Linked DNA regions of Metabacillus sp. B2-18. The protein of the gene in region 2 binds, or shares a complex with, the protein of the main gene of each other region. Links are inferred from orthologs where the notes say so. Each region holds a gene or a part of one and is shown on either strand. Other genes may lie near its edges.

Region 1 (7,769 bases), 3.5 Mb from region 2 along the record:
GTACTGGTATGACAAGATATCGTCAAACGGAACCAATTGCTAAAGTCGAGCAAGTTGAAGAAGTAGTATCAGTAGATTAATGATTATAACTCCATCATTGGGGGGGTAATCCCCCAATGATTTTTAATGGAATTTATTAAATATAATCCTTAAAAGCAGTAAAGAAATGGATGAATAAAGTTTTTTTTGATGATTGTTGACATCCGTCTCGCGCAATGTTACTATATTCAAGGTGTTCCAATCTTAAACCTGTTGCTTTGGAGGATATAAGCTTATGTCTTATGATAAAGTATCACAGGCAAATGAAATCATTGTTGGTACTAAGCAATCAGTCAAAGCTCTTATGAATAATGAAGTTAAAGAGATCATTATAGCAGAAGATGCTGATTATAGAATTATCCAAAAGGTTATTCAAACAGCAGAAACTCAAAAAGTCCCTTTAACAACAGTTTCATCTATGAAAAAGCTTGGAAAAGCTTGTGGAATAGAAGTGGGAGCTGCAGCTGTAGCTATAATCCGGTAAAATAGATGTTTTTGCAGATTAATAATTGCAGAAACTTTGTTTTTGCCTAAATATGAACCACCTGGATGTGTGGTATTAAAAAGTGAAGGGAGGAAAACGAAAATGCCTACTATTAATCAATTAGTGCGTAAAGGTCGCGTAAGCAAAGTAGAGAAATCTAAATCACCTGCATTAAACAAAGGTTACAACAGCTTCAAAAAAGAGCAAACTAACGTATCTTCACCTCAAAAACGTGGTGTATGTACTCGTGTAGGTACGATGACGCCGAAGAAACCTAACTCAGCGCTTCGTAAATATGCTCGTGTTCGTTTAACAAACGGAATTGAAGTAACAGCATACATTCCTGGTATTGGCCACAACTTACAAGAGCACAGTGTTGTTCTTATCCGTGGTGGACGTGTAAAAGATTTACCGGGGGTACGTTATCACATTGTTCGTGGTGCGTTAGATACTGCTGGTGTTGATGGACGTATGCAAGGCCGTTCTAAATACGGTACAAAACGTCCAAAAGCTGCTAAAAAATAATGTTATAAGACATTAAGAATATAAAACTTAGATGAAGGGAGGACATAACATGCCACGTAAAGGTCCTGTAGCAAAAAGAGATGTGTTACCAGATCCAATTTACAATTCAAAGCTTGTTACACGTTTAGTAAACAGAATTATGATCGACGGGAAAAGAGGTAAAGCACAATCTGTACTTTACAATGCTTTCGATTTAATTAAAGAACGTTCAGGTAATGATGCAATGGAAGTGTTTGAACAAGCACTTAAAAACATCATGCCAGTTCTTGAAGTTAAAGCTCGTCGTGTTGGTGGTGCTAACTACCAAGTACCTGTAGAAGTACGTCCAGATCGTCGTACAACTTTAGGTTTACGTTGGTTAGTAAACTACGCACGTCTTCGTGGAGAAAAAACGATGGAAGAGCGTTTAGCTAACGAAATTCTAGATGCTGCTAACAACACTGGTGCAGCAGTTAAGAAACGTGAAGATACTCATAAGATGGCTGAAGCAAATAAAGCATTTGCTCACTATCGTTGGTAATCAATACAATTTAATCAAACTAAATTTCCTATAAGGAAGGAGAAATTACCCAATGGCAAGAGAGTTCTCCTTAAAGAATACTCGTAATATCGGAATCATGGCTCATATTGATGCTGGTAAAACAACGACAACTGAGCGTGTTCTTTATTACACTGGACGTATCCACAAAATCGGTGAAACTCATGAAGGTGCATCTCAGATGGACTGGATGGAGCAAGAACAAGAACGTGGAATCACGATTACTTCTGCGGCGACAACTGCGTCGTGGAAAGGTCATCGTGTAAACATCATCGATACACCAGGACACGTAGACTTCACTGTTGAAGTTGAACGTTCTTTACGTGTACTTGATGGTGCGGTAGCAGTTCTTGATGCTCAATCAGGTGTTGAACCACAAACTGAAACAGTATGGCGTCAAGCAACAACATATGGCGTACCACGTGTTGTGTTCGTTAATAAAATGGACAAAATTGGTGCTGACTTCTTATACTCTGTTTCAACTCTACATGATCGTCTTCAAGCGAATGCTCACCCAATTCAATTACCAATTGGTGCTGAGGATCAATTTGAAGGTATTATCGACCTTGTAGAAATGAAGGCTACATTCTATGGTAATGATTTAGGAACTGATATCGTTGATAAAGAAATTCCTGAGGAATACCAAGAACAAGCTGAAGAATACCGTGAAAAGTTAGTTGAAGCAGTTGCAGAACTTGATGAAGACTTAATGGAGAGATACCTTGGTGGAGAAGAAATCTCTAACGATGAGCTAAAAGCAGCAATTCGTAAAGGTACTTTAAATGTAGAATTCTACCCAGTAATCTGTGGATCTGCATTCAAAAACAAAGGTGTTCAAAAAATGTTAGACGCAGTTATCGACTATCTTCCAGCTCCAATTGATGTAGCTGCAATTAAAGGTATCATTCCTGATACTGAAGAAGAAGTAACTCGCGAATCTAGCGATGAAGGCCCATTCGCTGCATTAGCTTTCAAAGTAATGACAGATCCTTACGTTGGGAAACTTACATTCTTCCGTGTTTACTCTGGTACTCTAAGTTCTGGATCTTATATCCAAAACTCTACTAAAGGTAAACGTGAGCGTGTAGGTCGTATCCTTCAAATGCACGCAAACAGCCGTGAGGAAATCTCTGAGGTTTACTCTGGTGATATTGCTGCAGCTGTAGGTTTAAAAGATACAACAACTGGTGACACTTTATGTGACGAGAAAAACCTTGTTATCTTAGAGTCTATGCAATTCCCTGAGCCAGTTATTCAACTTTCTGTTGAACCAAAATCTAAAGCAGACCAAGATAAAATGACTACTGCTTTACAAAAACTTCAAGAAGAAGATCCAACATTCCGTGCTCATACTGACCCAGAAACTGGTCAAACAATCATTGCGGGTATGGGTGAACTTCACCTAGATATCCTGGTTGATCGTATGAAACGTGAATTCAAAGTAGAAGCTAATGTTGGTGCACCTCAGGTTGCTTATCGTGAAACTTTCCGTCAAGGAGCAAAAGTTGAAGGGAAATTTGCACGTCAATCTGGTGGTCGTGGTCAATTCGGACACGTTTGGATCGAGTTCGAACCAAACGAAGAAGGTAAAGGCTTCGAATTTGAAAACAAAATCGTTGGTGGGGTAGTTCCACGTGAATACGTTCCTGCAGTTCAAGCTGGTCTTGAAGATGCAATGCAGAACGGTGTTCTTGCTGGTTTCCCATTAGTTGATGTAAAAGCTGCTTTAGTAGATGGATCTTACCATGACGTTGACTCAAGTGAGATGGCGTTCAAGATCGCAGCATCTTTAGCACTTAAAAATGCTGTATCAAAATGTAGCCCAGTAATCCTAGAGCCAGTTATGAAGGTAGAAGTTGTAATTCCAGAAGAATACATGGGAGATATCATGGGAGGAGTTACTTCTCGCCGTGGACGTGTAGAAGGTATGGAAGCTCGTGGTAATGCTCAAGTAGTACGTGCTATGGTTCCACTATCTGAAATGTTTGGTTATGCAACTTCATTACGTTCTAACACTCAAGGACGTGGTGTATTCACAATGCACTTTGATCACTATGAAGAAGTTCCAAAATCAATTTCTGAAGAAATTATCAAAAAAAATAAAGGTGAGTAATTGATTTTACCCCCTTTTATGAAGTATAACTACTTATGTGAGAACAGAAAGTGATGTTTCACTTTCTGTTACATATATCCCAAAAAAAAATAGAACTCTAAGGAGGATTTTTAGAATGGCTAAAGAAAAATTCGACCGTTCCAAAACGCATGCTAATATCGGTACAATCGGACACGTTGACCATGGTAAAACAACTTTAACAGCTGCAATCACTACTGTACTTGCTAAGCGCAGTGGTAAAGGTGCAGCGATGGCATATGATATGATCGATGCTGCTCCTGAAGAGCGTGAGCGTGGAATCACTATCTCAACTGCACACGTTGAGTATGAAACTGAAACTCGTCACTATGCACACGTTGACTGCCCAGGACATGCTGACTATGTTAAAAACATGATCACTGGTGCTGCTCAAATGGACGGTGGGATCCTAGTAGTATCTGCTGCTGACGGCCCAATGCCACAAACTCGTGAGCACATCTTATTATCTCGTCAAGTAGGTGTACCTTACCTTGTTGTATTCTTAAACAAATGTGACATGGTTGATGACGAAGAGTTATTAGAACTAGTTGAAATGGAAGTTCGTGACTTACTTTCTGAGTACGATTTCCCAGGTGACGATGTACCTGTAATCAAAGGTTCTGCTCTTAAAGCACTTGAAGGTGAAGCTGAGTGGGAAGAAAAAATCGTTGAACTTATGAACGCTGTTGATGAGTACATCCCAACTCCAGAACGTGACACTGACAAGCCATTCATGATGCCAGTAGAGGACGTATTCTCTATCACTGGTCGTGGAACAGTTGCTACAGGTCGTGTTGAGCGTGGACAAGTTAAAGTTGGTGACGTAATCGACATCATCGGTTTAACTGAAGAGCCAAAATCAACTACTGTAACAGGTGTTGAAATGTTCCGTAAGCTTCTTGATTATGCTGAAGCTGGTGACAACATCGGTGCACTTCTTCGTGGGGTTGCTCGTGATGATGTTCAACGTGGTCAAGTACTTGCTAAACCAGGTACAATCACTCCACACACTAACTTCAAAGCAGAAGTTTATGTATTATCAAAAGAAGAAGGTGGACGTCACACTCCATTCTTCACTAACTACCGTCCTCAGTTCTACTTCCGTACAACTGACGTAACTGGTATCTGCCAACTTCCTGAAGGTATCGAAATGGTTATGCCTGGGGATAACGTTGAAATGACAGTTGAGCTTATTGCTCCAATCGCGATTGAAGAAGGAACTAAATTCTCAATCCGTGAAGGTGGACGTACAGTAGGCGCTGGCGTTGTAGCTTCTATCCAATCTTAATTTGTAATTGATAAAAGGCGAGCATATATTGCTCGTCTTTTTTTGTATATAAATTTAAACACTAATGTGAATGGAGTTTATAAATTCGATGAAACTCCAAATGATGGCTAATTGTAGAAAAATAACTTTCTTAAAGAGAATGATGAACAAAGGAGGTGAAAATGAAGAGAGAATTGGTCTTCATAAGGAGAATGAAGAACAAAGGAGGTGAAGATGAAGAAAGAGATGGTCTTCATAAAGGGAATGAAGACCAAAGATGATAATAATGAAGAGAGAAATGGTCTTCATAAAGAGAATGAAGACCAAAGATGATAATAATGAAGAGAGAAATGGTCTTCATAAAGAGAATGAAGACCAAAGATGATAATAATGAAGAGAGAAATGGTCTTCATAAAGGGAATGAAGACCAAAGATGATAATAATGAAGAGAGAAATGGTCTTCATAAAGGGAATGAAGACCAAAGATGATAATAATGAAGAGAGAAATGGTCTTCATAAGGAGAATGAAGACCAAAGGTGATAATAATGAAGAGAGAAATGCTCTTCATAAGATGGATGAAGAGCAAACATATTGTTAATGAAGAAAGAGATGATCCTTATTACCAATATGAAGCAAGAACGAGGTTATATTTATATGAGAATTGAACTCATAAGAGCACTCACTTCTCTATAAAAATAACACCAAGACAATCAAGCTGCTCAAATCCTATAAAAATATGATAAGATACTTCTCTTGACACCCAGTTCATCAATTTCGATTGCCATAAATAAACCACAATCATAAATCTCGTATTATACCTTTTCAGTAATAAGCACGAGTACCTACAAAAAATGCATACATCTAATATTCCTTGGTACTTCGATAAATGAATTAATTCTATTTCTACTATATAAATAAGTTTTCTCTTAAGTCGTATCTGATTATTGAGACATAAATTAGACTGAATAATGATCATCTTAATAAGATCTTTCTTTTAAAAAAGATTATTTCACTTACATTTCTAATACATGAATAATAAACCAACAATGATATCCTTGATATCTTTATACATTCTATGTATAATATGAAAAGTGCTCAAGAAACTAGGTATTTTAAATAGTTCTTGCATCTAACATAAGTTTTATGTATAATAGACAATGTTGGTCTTTGACTGCGATGAAGCAGGAGGTTGCCGATACACACGGCCGCTTTGCCATGGCGTGTGTAGGGAAAATTCTTGCGGAGAAAATGTCTATTTTAAAAGTAGGCGAAAAGGAGGGAAAATAATGGCAAAACAAAAGATTCGTATCCGTTTAAAAGCTTATGATCACAGAATTCTTGATCAATCTGCAGAGAAAATTGTGGAAACTGCAAAACGTTCTGGTGCAAATGTTTCTGGTCCAATTCCGTTACCAACAGAAAGATCAGTATACACAATCCTACGTGCAGTTCATAAATACAAAGATTCTCGTGAGCAATTCGAAATGCGTACGCATAAGCGTTTAATTGATATCATCAGCCCAACACCACAAACAGTTGATGCTTTAATGCGTCTTGACTTACCGTCAGGTGTTGATATTGAAATCAAATTATAATTTTTTAAAATAAATGATTGATAATTTATAGGAGGTGTGACTCATGACCAAAGGAATCTTAGGAAGAAAAGTCGGTATGACGCAAGTATTTGCTGAAAACGGTGATTTAATTCCGGTAACTGTTATCGAAGCTACTCCAAACGTGGTTCTTCAAAAGAAATCTGTTGATACTGATGGATACAACGCGGTTCAATTAGGATTTGAAGATAAACGTGAAAAGCTTTCTAACAAACCAGAAAAAGGACACGTTGCAAAAGCTAATACTGCACCTAAGCGCTTCGTTAAAGAACTTCGTGAAGCTAGCTTAGAGCAAATCGAAGTAGGTCAAGAAGTCAAAGTTGATATTTTCACAGCAGGTGAAATCGTAGATGTAACAGGAGTTTCTAAAGGGAAAGGTTTCCAAGGCTCTATTAAACGCCACGGACAATCTCGTGGACCAATGTCCCACGGTTCTCGTTACCATCGTCGTCCAGGTTCAATGGGACCTGTAGCACCTAACCGTGTATTCAAAAACAAACTATTACCAGGTCGTATGGGTGGAGAGCGTATTACTGTTCAAAACTTAGAGATCGTTAGAGTAGATGCAGAACGCAATCTATTATTAATCAAAGGTAATGTACCAGGACCTAAAAAAGCACTTATCACTGTGAAAAGCGCAGTTAAATCTAAATAATTTCTTTAAGAAAGGAGGAATTGGGTAATGCCTAAAGTAGCATTATTAAACCAAACTGGATCAAACGTTGGAGAAATCGAACTTAATGATTCTGTATTTGGTATCGAACCTAATCAGCATGTATTATTTGAAGCGGTTATCATGCAAAGAGCTTCCTTACGTCAAGGATCTCACAAAGTAAAAAATCGTTCTGAAGTAGCAGGCGGAGGACGCAAACCTTGGCGTCAAAAGGGTACTGGACGTGCTCGTCAAGGATCTATTCGCTCTCCACAATGGCGCGGTGGTGGTATTGTATTTGGACCAACTCCACGTTCATATGCTTATAAATTACCTAAAAAAGTTCGCCGTTTAGCAATCAAATCAGCTTTATCATCAAAAGTAGTTGACAACGATATCGTTGTTTTAGAGGATTTAGCACTTAACGCACCAAAAACAAAAGAAATGGCTTCTGTTCTTAAAGGTCTTTCTGTTGAAAGAAAAGCGTTAATTGTAACAGCTGACAACAATGAAAACATT
Region 2 (7,831 bases):
TCCCTTGAATAATTCTACCAGGCATTGCACCAACATATGTGCGTCGGTGTCCACGAATTTCAGATTCGTCTCTTACTCCACCAAGTGATATTCTAACGAAATTCCGGTTTAAAGATTTAGCTACTGAACGGGCTAGTGATGTTTTCCCAACTCCCGGAGGTCCTGCAAGGCATAAAATTGGACCTTTTAATGAATTGGTCAATTGTTGTACCGCTAAATACTCAATTACCCGCTCTTTAACCTTTTCAAGACCATAGTGTTCTTCGTCTAAGATTTCCTCAGCAACATTCACATCTAAACGATCGTCAGTTGCTTTTGACCATGATAGAGACAGGAGCCACTCAATGTAATTACGAATAACGCCGCTCTCGGCTGAACTTGAAGGAACTTTTTCATAGCGGTCCAGTTCTTTTAAAGCCACTGCTTTTATATGTTCCGGCATTCCCGCTTCTTCAATTCGTTCCTTCATAGATGAAACTTCTCCAAGCTTGCCTTCTTTTTCACCAAGCTCTTTTTGGATGGCTTTCATCTGTTCGCGTAAATAATATTCTTTTTGCGTACGCTCCATGGACTTTTTAACTCGCTGGCCGATTTTTTTCTCCAGCTGTAGTACTTCTTTTTCATTATGGATAGTGGAAATCACTTTGTTCAATCGTTCTGTAACATCAAGGGTTTCCAAAATCTCTTGTTTTTCCTTTAGTTTTAAAGGAAGATGTGAAGCAATAATATCAGCCATTCGCCCTGGCTCATTAATGTCAGAAACAGTTGCATATGTTTCAGCAGACACTTTTTTAGAAAGCTTTATGTATTGCTCAAAATATTCTAACATTGTTCGCATTAAAGCTTCTTCTTCTACACTTTTTTCTTCAGGGTCTTTATAAATAGATAACTCGACAGAATAGTATTCATCTTCATCCACAAAACGTTGAATCTTACCACGCTCTATTCCTTCAACGAGTACACGGATTGTACCGTTTGGTAATTTCAACATTTGCTTAATTTTAGTCAGTGTTCCTATTTCATAAATATCTTCTTTATTTGGCTCATCTATCGAAATCTCTTTTTGTGTCGTTAAAAAGATAATATGATCTTCCATCATAGCCTTTTCTAACGCCTGAACAGATTTTTCTCTTCCTACATCAAGGTGCAGTACCATTGTTGGATATACTAACAAGCCTCTTAGTGGTAGGAGGGGGACAATTTGATTATTTGATTTCGCCATGCGTTTACACCTCCATGACATGATAATTCATTCTTGTTCAATTCTATCTTATTCTTTTTCAAGTGTCTAATTAAACTGCTTTAGTCAATAGGTAGTATACCCCAATACCCTCAGTTGAAAAAGGAAAATAAGTAATTCTCATGAATATAAAATTGGAAATGACAAGAACTGACGAAGCTTAAAAAAGGAAAGAGATCTTCTTTATGGTAAAGGAGATCTCTTTAAAATTAACTCTTTTATACAGACTCTTGATGTGGAAATGAAGTTGAATCTTCATGTTGCAACGGTTTTTCAGTTGGTGGATCAACAAGCGCTATATCAAAGACTTCTTGAAGATTTGTTACCGGTATAATCGTTATCCCATCAATTTCTTTTAAAATGGATTGCATGTTTTCCTTTGGAATAATGACTATATCTGCTCCAGCCTTTTTTGCTGCCTTTATTTTCGGAATAACTCCGCCTATAGGCTTTACATTTCCATGAATGCTAATTTCTCCAGTCATGGCCACTTTATTGCTAATGGCAATTTTATGAATAGCTGAGAAAATTCCTGTAGCCATTGCAATTCCTGCTGATGGGCCATCAATTGGTGTTCCTCCTGGAAAATTCACATGAATATCATAATCATCCGCTTGAATGCCCATAGAACGTAGAACAGTTATAACATTTTCAATCGAGCCTTTTGCCATACTTTTTCTACGAATGGATTTAGATCGATCACCAATACTTTCTTCTTCCACAATTCCTGTTATATTAATGGTTCCTTTTTCTTTTTGAGAAGGAATGACTGTGACTTCTATTTCTAATAATGCCCCTGTATTAGGGCCATGAACGGCAAGTCCATTCACTAAGCCAACTCTTGAGTTATCTTCAATTTTCTTTTCAAATCTTGGGCTTAACTGACTTGAATTAATGACCCACTCGATGTCTTCAACAGTAATTTCTTTCCTGTCTTCTGACATAGCCATACCTGTAGCAATCTGCATTAGATTTACAACTTCACGGCCATTTCTAACATAGGAAGTTAAGAGATCAATCCCCTTGTCGCTTACATCCATTTCTACTTTATCTGCTGCTTTTTTCGCTACAACTGCCAGTTCTTCTTGTTCTAAATCTCTAAAAAATACTTCAAGACATCTAGAACGAATGGCTGGTGGGATTTCATTAGGTGTTCTTGTTGTAGCTCCTATTAACCTAAAATCAGCTGGTAGACCATTTTTAAAAATATCATGGATATGTGTTGGTATTTGTGTATTTTCTTCATTGTAATAAGCGCTTTCTAAGAAAACTTTGCGATCTTCAAGTACTTTTAATAACTTGTTCATCTGAATAGGGTGAAGTTCACCGATTTCATCGATAAATAACACACCCCCATGAGCATGAGAGACAGCTCCTTGCTTAGGCTGAGGAATTCCAGCTTGTCCCATTGCTCCGGCACCTTGATAAATTGGATCATGAACAGATCCAATAAGAGGATCAGCAATCCCTCTTTCATCAAATCTTGCTGTTGTAGCATCCAATTCTACAAATACGGCATTTTCTTTAAATGGTGATCTTTTATTTCTTTTAGCTTCTTCTAAAACGAGTCTAGCAGCCGCTGTTTTCCCTACACCTGGTGGTCCATATACAATGACATGTTGAGGGTTTGAACCGCATAGGGCAGCACGTAACGAACGAATACCATCCTCTTGTCCTACTATATCATTAAAACTTTTTGGGCGTACCTTTTCTGCAAGAGGTTCGGTTAACCGAATAGCTCTCATTTTTCTTAATTGTTCCATTTCTTTCTTTGATTCTCTGTCAATTGATATCTTTTGAGTTCGTTGACTCTTTAATAAATTCCAAAAATACATTCCAATAATAATCCCAAAAAACAACTGAATAAACAGCGCGATACTTGTCCAACTCATTGGCGTCCCTCCTGCAAAGATGTCTTGTTACCGCTACGGTGAAAAGTAAACGAAGCATAATACTTTGGTTAAAAGTAACTCTTCGAGAGGTATTAAAAGCTTGTTTTGCCCCTATAAAATGATTTCCACATCTATGTATAAAATGTTCGTTAATCTAAAGGGACAAAAGGCGACTTTCGTTTTTTTGCCTAGAAAGGCAAATTAAAAATGGATAAACCTTGTAAGAAGCGGTTATTTATAGCTAGTATCTCCTAGCTTTAGCAGGAATAAACATGATTTCATTACAAGTATTTACAGGAGGTGGATTGGAAAAAAGCATCAAAAAAGGAAGCCGTATAAACCAGCTTCCTTTTTAAAGATTATGTTATGCAGATGTTTTTTTATCTTCTTGAATAACTGTACCATCGCTAAGTACAAGTTTAGGTGGTGTTTCCCCTAATACTGTTTCAGCTGTAATAATGGCTTTAACTATGTCCTCACGAGATGGTAAATCAAACATCATATCAAGCATGATGCCCTCGATTATAGAACGAAGACCACGTGCACCTGTTTTTCTTTCAATTGCTTTTTTAGCAATTTCAAGAAGAGCTCCATCTTCAAACTCAAGTTCAACACCATCTAAATCAAGCATTTTCTGATATTGTTTAACAAGAGCATTTTTAGGTTTTGTTAAGATCTCAACTAATGCTTCTTCATCTAACGGCTCTAAGCTTGCAATGACAGGCAAACGACCGATAAACTCTGGAATCAATCCAAACTTCAATAAATCTTCAGGTAAAACCTGTGAAAGAAGAGCTTTTTTATCAAGATCAGCATTTTTGTTATCTGAACCAAATCCAATTACTTTTCGTCCTAAACGACGTTTAATAATTTGTTCGACTCCATCAAATGCTCCTCCACAAATGAAGAGAATGTTTGTTGTATCAATTTGAATAAATTCTTGATGTGGATGCTTTCTTCCACCTTGAGGAGGAACACTAGCCACAGTTCCTTCAAGAATTTTAAGTAATGCTTGCTGTACACCTTCACCAGAAACGTCACGAGTGATTGACGGATTTTCTGATTTACGTGCCACTTTATCAATTTCATCGATATAAATAATACCTTTTTCTGCTTTTTCTACATCATAATCAGCCGCTTGAATTAACTTAAGTAAGATATTCTCAACATCTTCACCTACGTAACCAGCTTCTGTTAAAGATGTAGCATCAGCAATGGCAAAAGGGACATTTAAGATTCTGGCTAATGTTTGGGCTAATAACGTCTTACCACTACCTGTAGGTCCAATCATAGAAATATTACTTTTGGATAACTCAACATCATCAATCTTGCTGTTTGAGTTAATACGCTTGTAATGATTATAAACGGCAACAGCTAATGATTTTTTGGCATTATCCTGACCAATAACATATTCATCTAATATTTCATGAATTTCCTTAGGTTTTGGAACATCTTTAAATTCAACTTCTTCTTCTGTACCAAGCTCTTCCTCAACAATCTCTGTACAAAGTTCAATACATTCATCACATATATATACTCCAGGTCCAGCTACAAGCTTACGTACCTGATCTTGTGTTTTTCCGCAAAATGAACATTTTAATTGTCCTTTTTCGTCGTTAAATTTAAACATTGTTTCACCCCTTGTATCTTTATCTAAATCAAAACATTTCCACCTTACCCCTACTAATTCTTTCAACTATTCAGGTTAGCAGGTAGATGTCCCTAATTAAAACAACTAAAAACGGTATGTACTGCATTTTACCATAAGAGAAGCACTGACTGGTAATGAAACCACTCGGCATTGAAAAAGCTTCCAACCTGAGGGCTCTTCCCAAAAATGTTGATGATATTATATTTCTCTTACTTAATGTTTATGTATGTATTAGCTTGCTTATATCATTCCCAAAGGAATATAAATAAAACATGATTGTATAAAACAAGGCACGATCTGCTCGCGCCTTGTTCCTTTTATTATATTATGCAACAACTTTGCTATTTTCTACAAGAAAATCGATCGCTTTGCGAACTTTTAAATCTTCTTTTAAGCCTTCAGCGTTTCCACCAAGTGCTTGTTTAATGTTTTCAACAGGCATGTTGTACATTTCAGCCATTTTCGCTAATTCTGCTTCAACATCTTCGTCAGAAACTTCAATGTTCTCAGCTTTAGCAATAGCTTCAAGTGTTAAATTATATTTAACGCGTTTTTCAGCATCGTCTTTCATTTGAGCTTTTAACGCTTCTTCATCTTGACCTGAGAATTGGAAGTATAAATCAAGATTCATTCCTTGCATTTGTAGACGTTGCTCAAATTCCTGCATCATACGTGAAATTTCATTTTCGATTAATGCATTTGGAATGTCTACTTCTGCACCTTCAGCAGCTTTATCAACTAATGAATCACGCAGGTGGTTTTCTGCTTCAGATTTTTTCGCTTCTTCAAGGCGAGTTCTTGTTTGAGCTTTTAACTCATCAAGAGTTTCAACTTCTTCGTTAACATCTTTTGCGAACTCATCATCAAGAGCTGGAAGTTCTTTTGTTTTGATTTCGTGAACTTTCACTTTGAATACTGCTGGTTTACCCGCAAGGTTTTCAGCGTGATATTCTTCAGGGAATGTTACTTCTACATCCTTTTCAGCACCCGCTTCTAGACCAACTAATTGTTCTTCAAATCCTGGAATGAAAGATCCAGAACCAATTTCTAATGAATAGTTTTCAGCAGCTCCACCTTCGAATGCTTCTCCATCAACATATCCATCAAAATCGATAACTGCAGTATCACCGTTTTCAATCGCGCCTTCTTCTTTTACTGCTAACTCAGCATGACGCTCTTGTAATTGTTTTAATTCGTTGTCAACATCTTCATCAGATACAGTATCGTCTAATTTTTCAACTTCTAGACCTTTATATTCACCTAATTTCACTTCAGGCTTTACTGTAACTTTTGCAGTGAAGATTAAGCTTTTTCCTTTTTCGATTTGTTCAACATCGATTTCAGGACGATCTACAGGATCAATTCCAGCTTCATCAACAGCATTAGGATATGCAGTTGGTAGGATGATGTCTAAAGCGTCTTGATATAATGATTCTACACCAAAACGTTGTTCAAACATTCCACGTGGAATTTTCCCTTTACGGAATCCAGGAATAGAAACTTGTTTTACAACCTTTTTAAATGCTTCGTCAAGAGCTGTTGTGAACTCTTCTGCTGAAACCTCAACCGTTAGAACGCCGTCGTTCCCTTCTAATTTTTCCCATTTTACTGACATGTGTTGTCCCTCCAAAGATCTATAATAATTTGTGCGAATAAGTGATAGGTAATTTGTGGCGCTTGTCCCATTTTAGGCAATCCCCCACGAACATATACCTGTTTTTATGTACGGTAAAAAGTAACCTAGTACTAAACATGCATAGGATTTCGTATTTGAAAAACTTGGCTTTTCTTCAAGACAAATGGCAAAGCTTTAAGTATTTCCCATACCATCAACTTTTTGTCCAAAATAAAAAAGACCTATATACGATGATCACTATTTTGCAACCATTTTATTATAACACAGAATAAATTCCTTTCAACATATAGCTCATATTTGTAAATAAGAAATTTCTTCTATTTGATAGATTTTATTGCATGCTTCTTGTAAATCCGGCAATAGTTGATCATAGATATCTTCTATTTCTTCTTGCTCAATTGAAATCCCATGCATCGAATAACCAACAAGATGCAAAGCTGCTGCCCACAGCTTAGCTTCTGTTGGCTGAGGTAAGAAAGGATATAACACATACAAATGCCTTATCCATAATTCTTTAACTGATTCAAATAATGTAGGATTTTCATTTCCTAGCGTATCATCTAATATAGTTAATACTTTTTTAGTAAAGGGAAATTCTGCAGGATCTTCCAAATTCGCTGGTACGACTGTAAGACTTTCGCCGAACTTTGTTACTTTAATTTCCTTTTCAATTTCATGCTCAATCATTAAATGCAAAATCATTGATTTGATTGTAGGGTGAATATGTTCATTTTCTAACAAGATTTTAAGTGAAGCAAAATGTTTACTTATGTTACGGTCATGCAGTGACTGAACGTAGGCAATTTGTTTATTTGTATCTCTCAGAAGGTCTTCTATATATAATGGCTGTTCAGCTTCCTGGTCTCCTTCATCATCAAGAATATCAACTTCGTTTTGATTCATTTTTCGACTAAATTCCAACAATTTATAAAAGTGTTCAGCACTTTCAGCAGGTAGCTGGTTTTCCTCTAACACCGCTTCGATTGTAGTTTGTACTTCATGATATTCTCGTAGTTGTATTAATATCGTTAGATAAATCTGTAAAACAGTAAAATAATGACCTATGTCTTCTAACAGCATTTTTTTGCAAATATCTTTAGCCTCTGTTAAGTCACCAAGCTCCATAAGGCAAATTGCCATACCGAGATATATTTCAGCTTGATCTTCCTTAAGCTTCTTTGCTTCAGCAAACATTTCAAGTGCTTCATGATACTTCTTTTCTTTCAATAACAGTGTTCCCTTATCTAAATACCTCTCCTTCAAATTAGGAAAGGGAACAACATTTGATTTTTTTTTCGGTTTCATACGTTGGTCAACTCCAGCAACCTTACTTTGCATACAGTTTATCAATCCAAGTCTTGGAAAACAAGTGTGAGGTGGTGCCTGTCACTTCCCGATTTTTGTTGAATGAC

The links.
Region 1: the proteins of tig (region 2) and rpsG are in contact, whole or in part, in a crystal structure (PDB 3GTY), measured with the Thermotoga maritima proteins. The link is inferred for Metabacillus sp. B2-18 from one-to-one orthologs. Residues at the interface, in WP_004081061.1 of Thermotoga maritima: Glu122, Val124, Val129, Leu130, Tyr133, Glu188, Gly259, Ile262, Tyr263, Glu266, Ser270, Glu273, Gln274, Glu277, Arg308, Gln311, Ile312, Ser315, Tyr316, Glu325, Arg329, Arg336, Leu363, Phe366, Trp367, Arg373, Leu377, Arg381, Leu384, Glu387; in WP_004081843.1 of Thermotoga maritima: Lys34, Lys52, Lys55, Glu59, Arg62, Gln63, Glu66, Asn67, Lys69, Val71, Arg95, Ala109, Lys110, Lys111, Gly112, Arg113, Pro114, Glu117, Glu121, Ile124, Ala125, Tyr127, Asn128, Asn129, Thr130, Gly131, Lys135, Asp139, Arg142, Met143.

What each region holds. Positions count from the first base shown.
Region 1 is NZ_CP088245.1:135,290-143,058, forward strand. Bases 1-2,832 are described here. They hold rpsG (30S ribosomal protein S7), read left to right. Parts: upstream 1-1,097; coding sequence 1,098-1,568; downstream 1,569-2,832. Other genes in these bases: rpoC (DNA-directed RNA polymerase subunit beta'), read left to right, coding at 1-80; LPC09_RS00690 (50S ribosomal protein L7ae-like protein), read left to right, coding at 275-523; rpsL (30S ribosomal protein S12), read left to right, coding at 626-1,048; fusA (elongation factor G), read left to right, coding at 1,621-2,832. In the rest of the region: more of fusA, read left to right, coding at 2,833-3,699; tuf (elongation factor Tu), read left to right, coding at 3,815-5,005; rpsJ (30S ribosomal protein S10), read left to right, coding at 6,272-6,580; rplC (50S ribosomal protein L3), read left to right, coding at 6,624-7,253; rplD (50S ribosomal protein L4), read left to right, coding at 7,281-7,769.
Region 2 is NZ_CP088245.1:3,627,121-3,634,951, forward strand. The notes cover bases 4,254-7,147. They hold tig (trigger factor), read right to left. Parts: upstream 6,399-7,147; coding sequence 5,109-6,398; downstream 4,254-5,108. Other genes in these bases: clpX (ATP-dependent protease ATP-binding subunit ClpX), read right to left, coding at 4,254-4,762; LPC09_RS18480 (tetratricopeptide repeat protein), read right to left, coding at 6,711-7,147. Also shown: lon (endopeptidase La), read right to left, coding at 1-1,222; ATP-dependent protease LonB, read right to left, coding at 1,459-3,132; more of clpX, read right to left, coding at 3,497-4,253; more of LPC09_RS18480, read right to left, coding at 7,148-7,724. UniProt on the Bacillus subtilis protein: Involved in protein export. Acts as a chaperone by maintaining the newly synthesized protein in an open conformation. Functions as a peptidyl-prolyl cis-trans isomerase.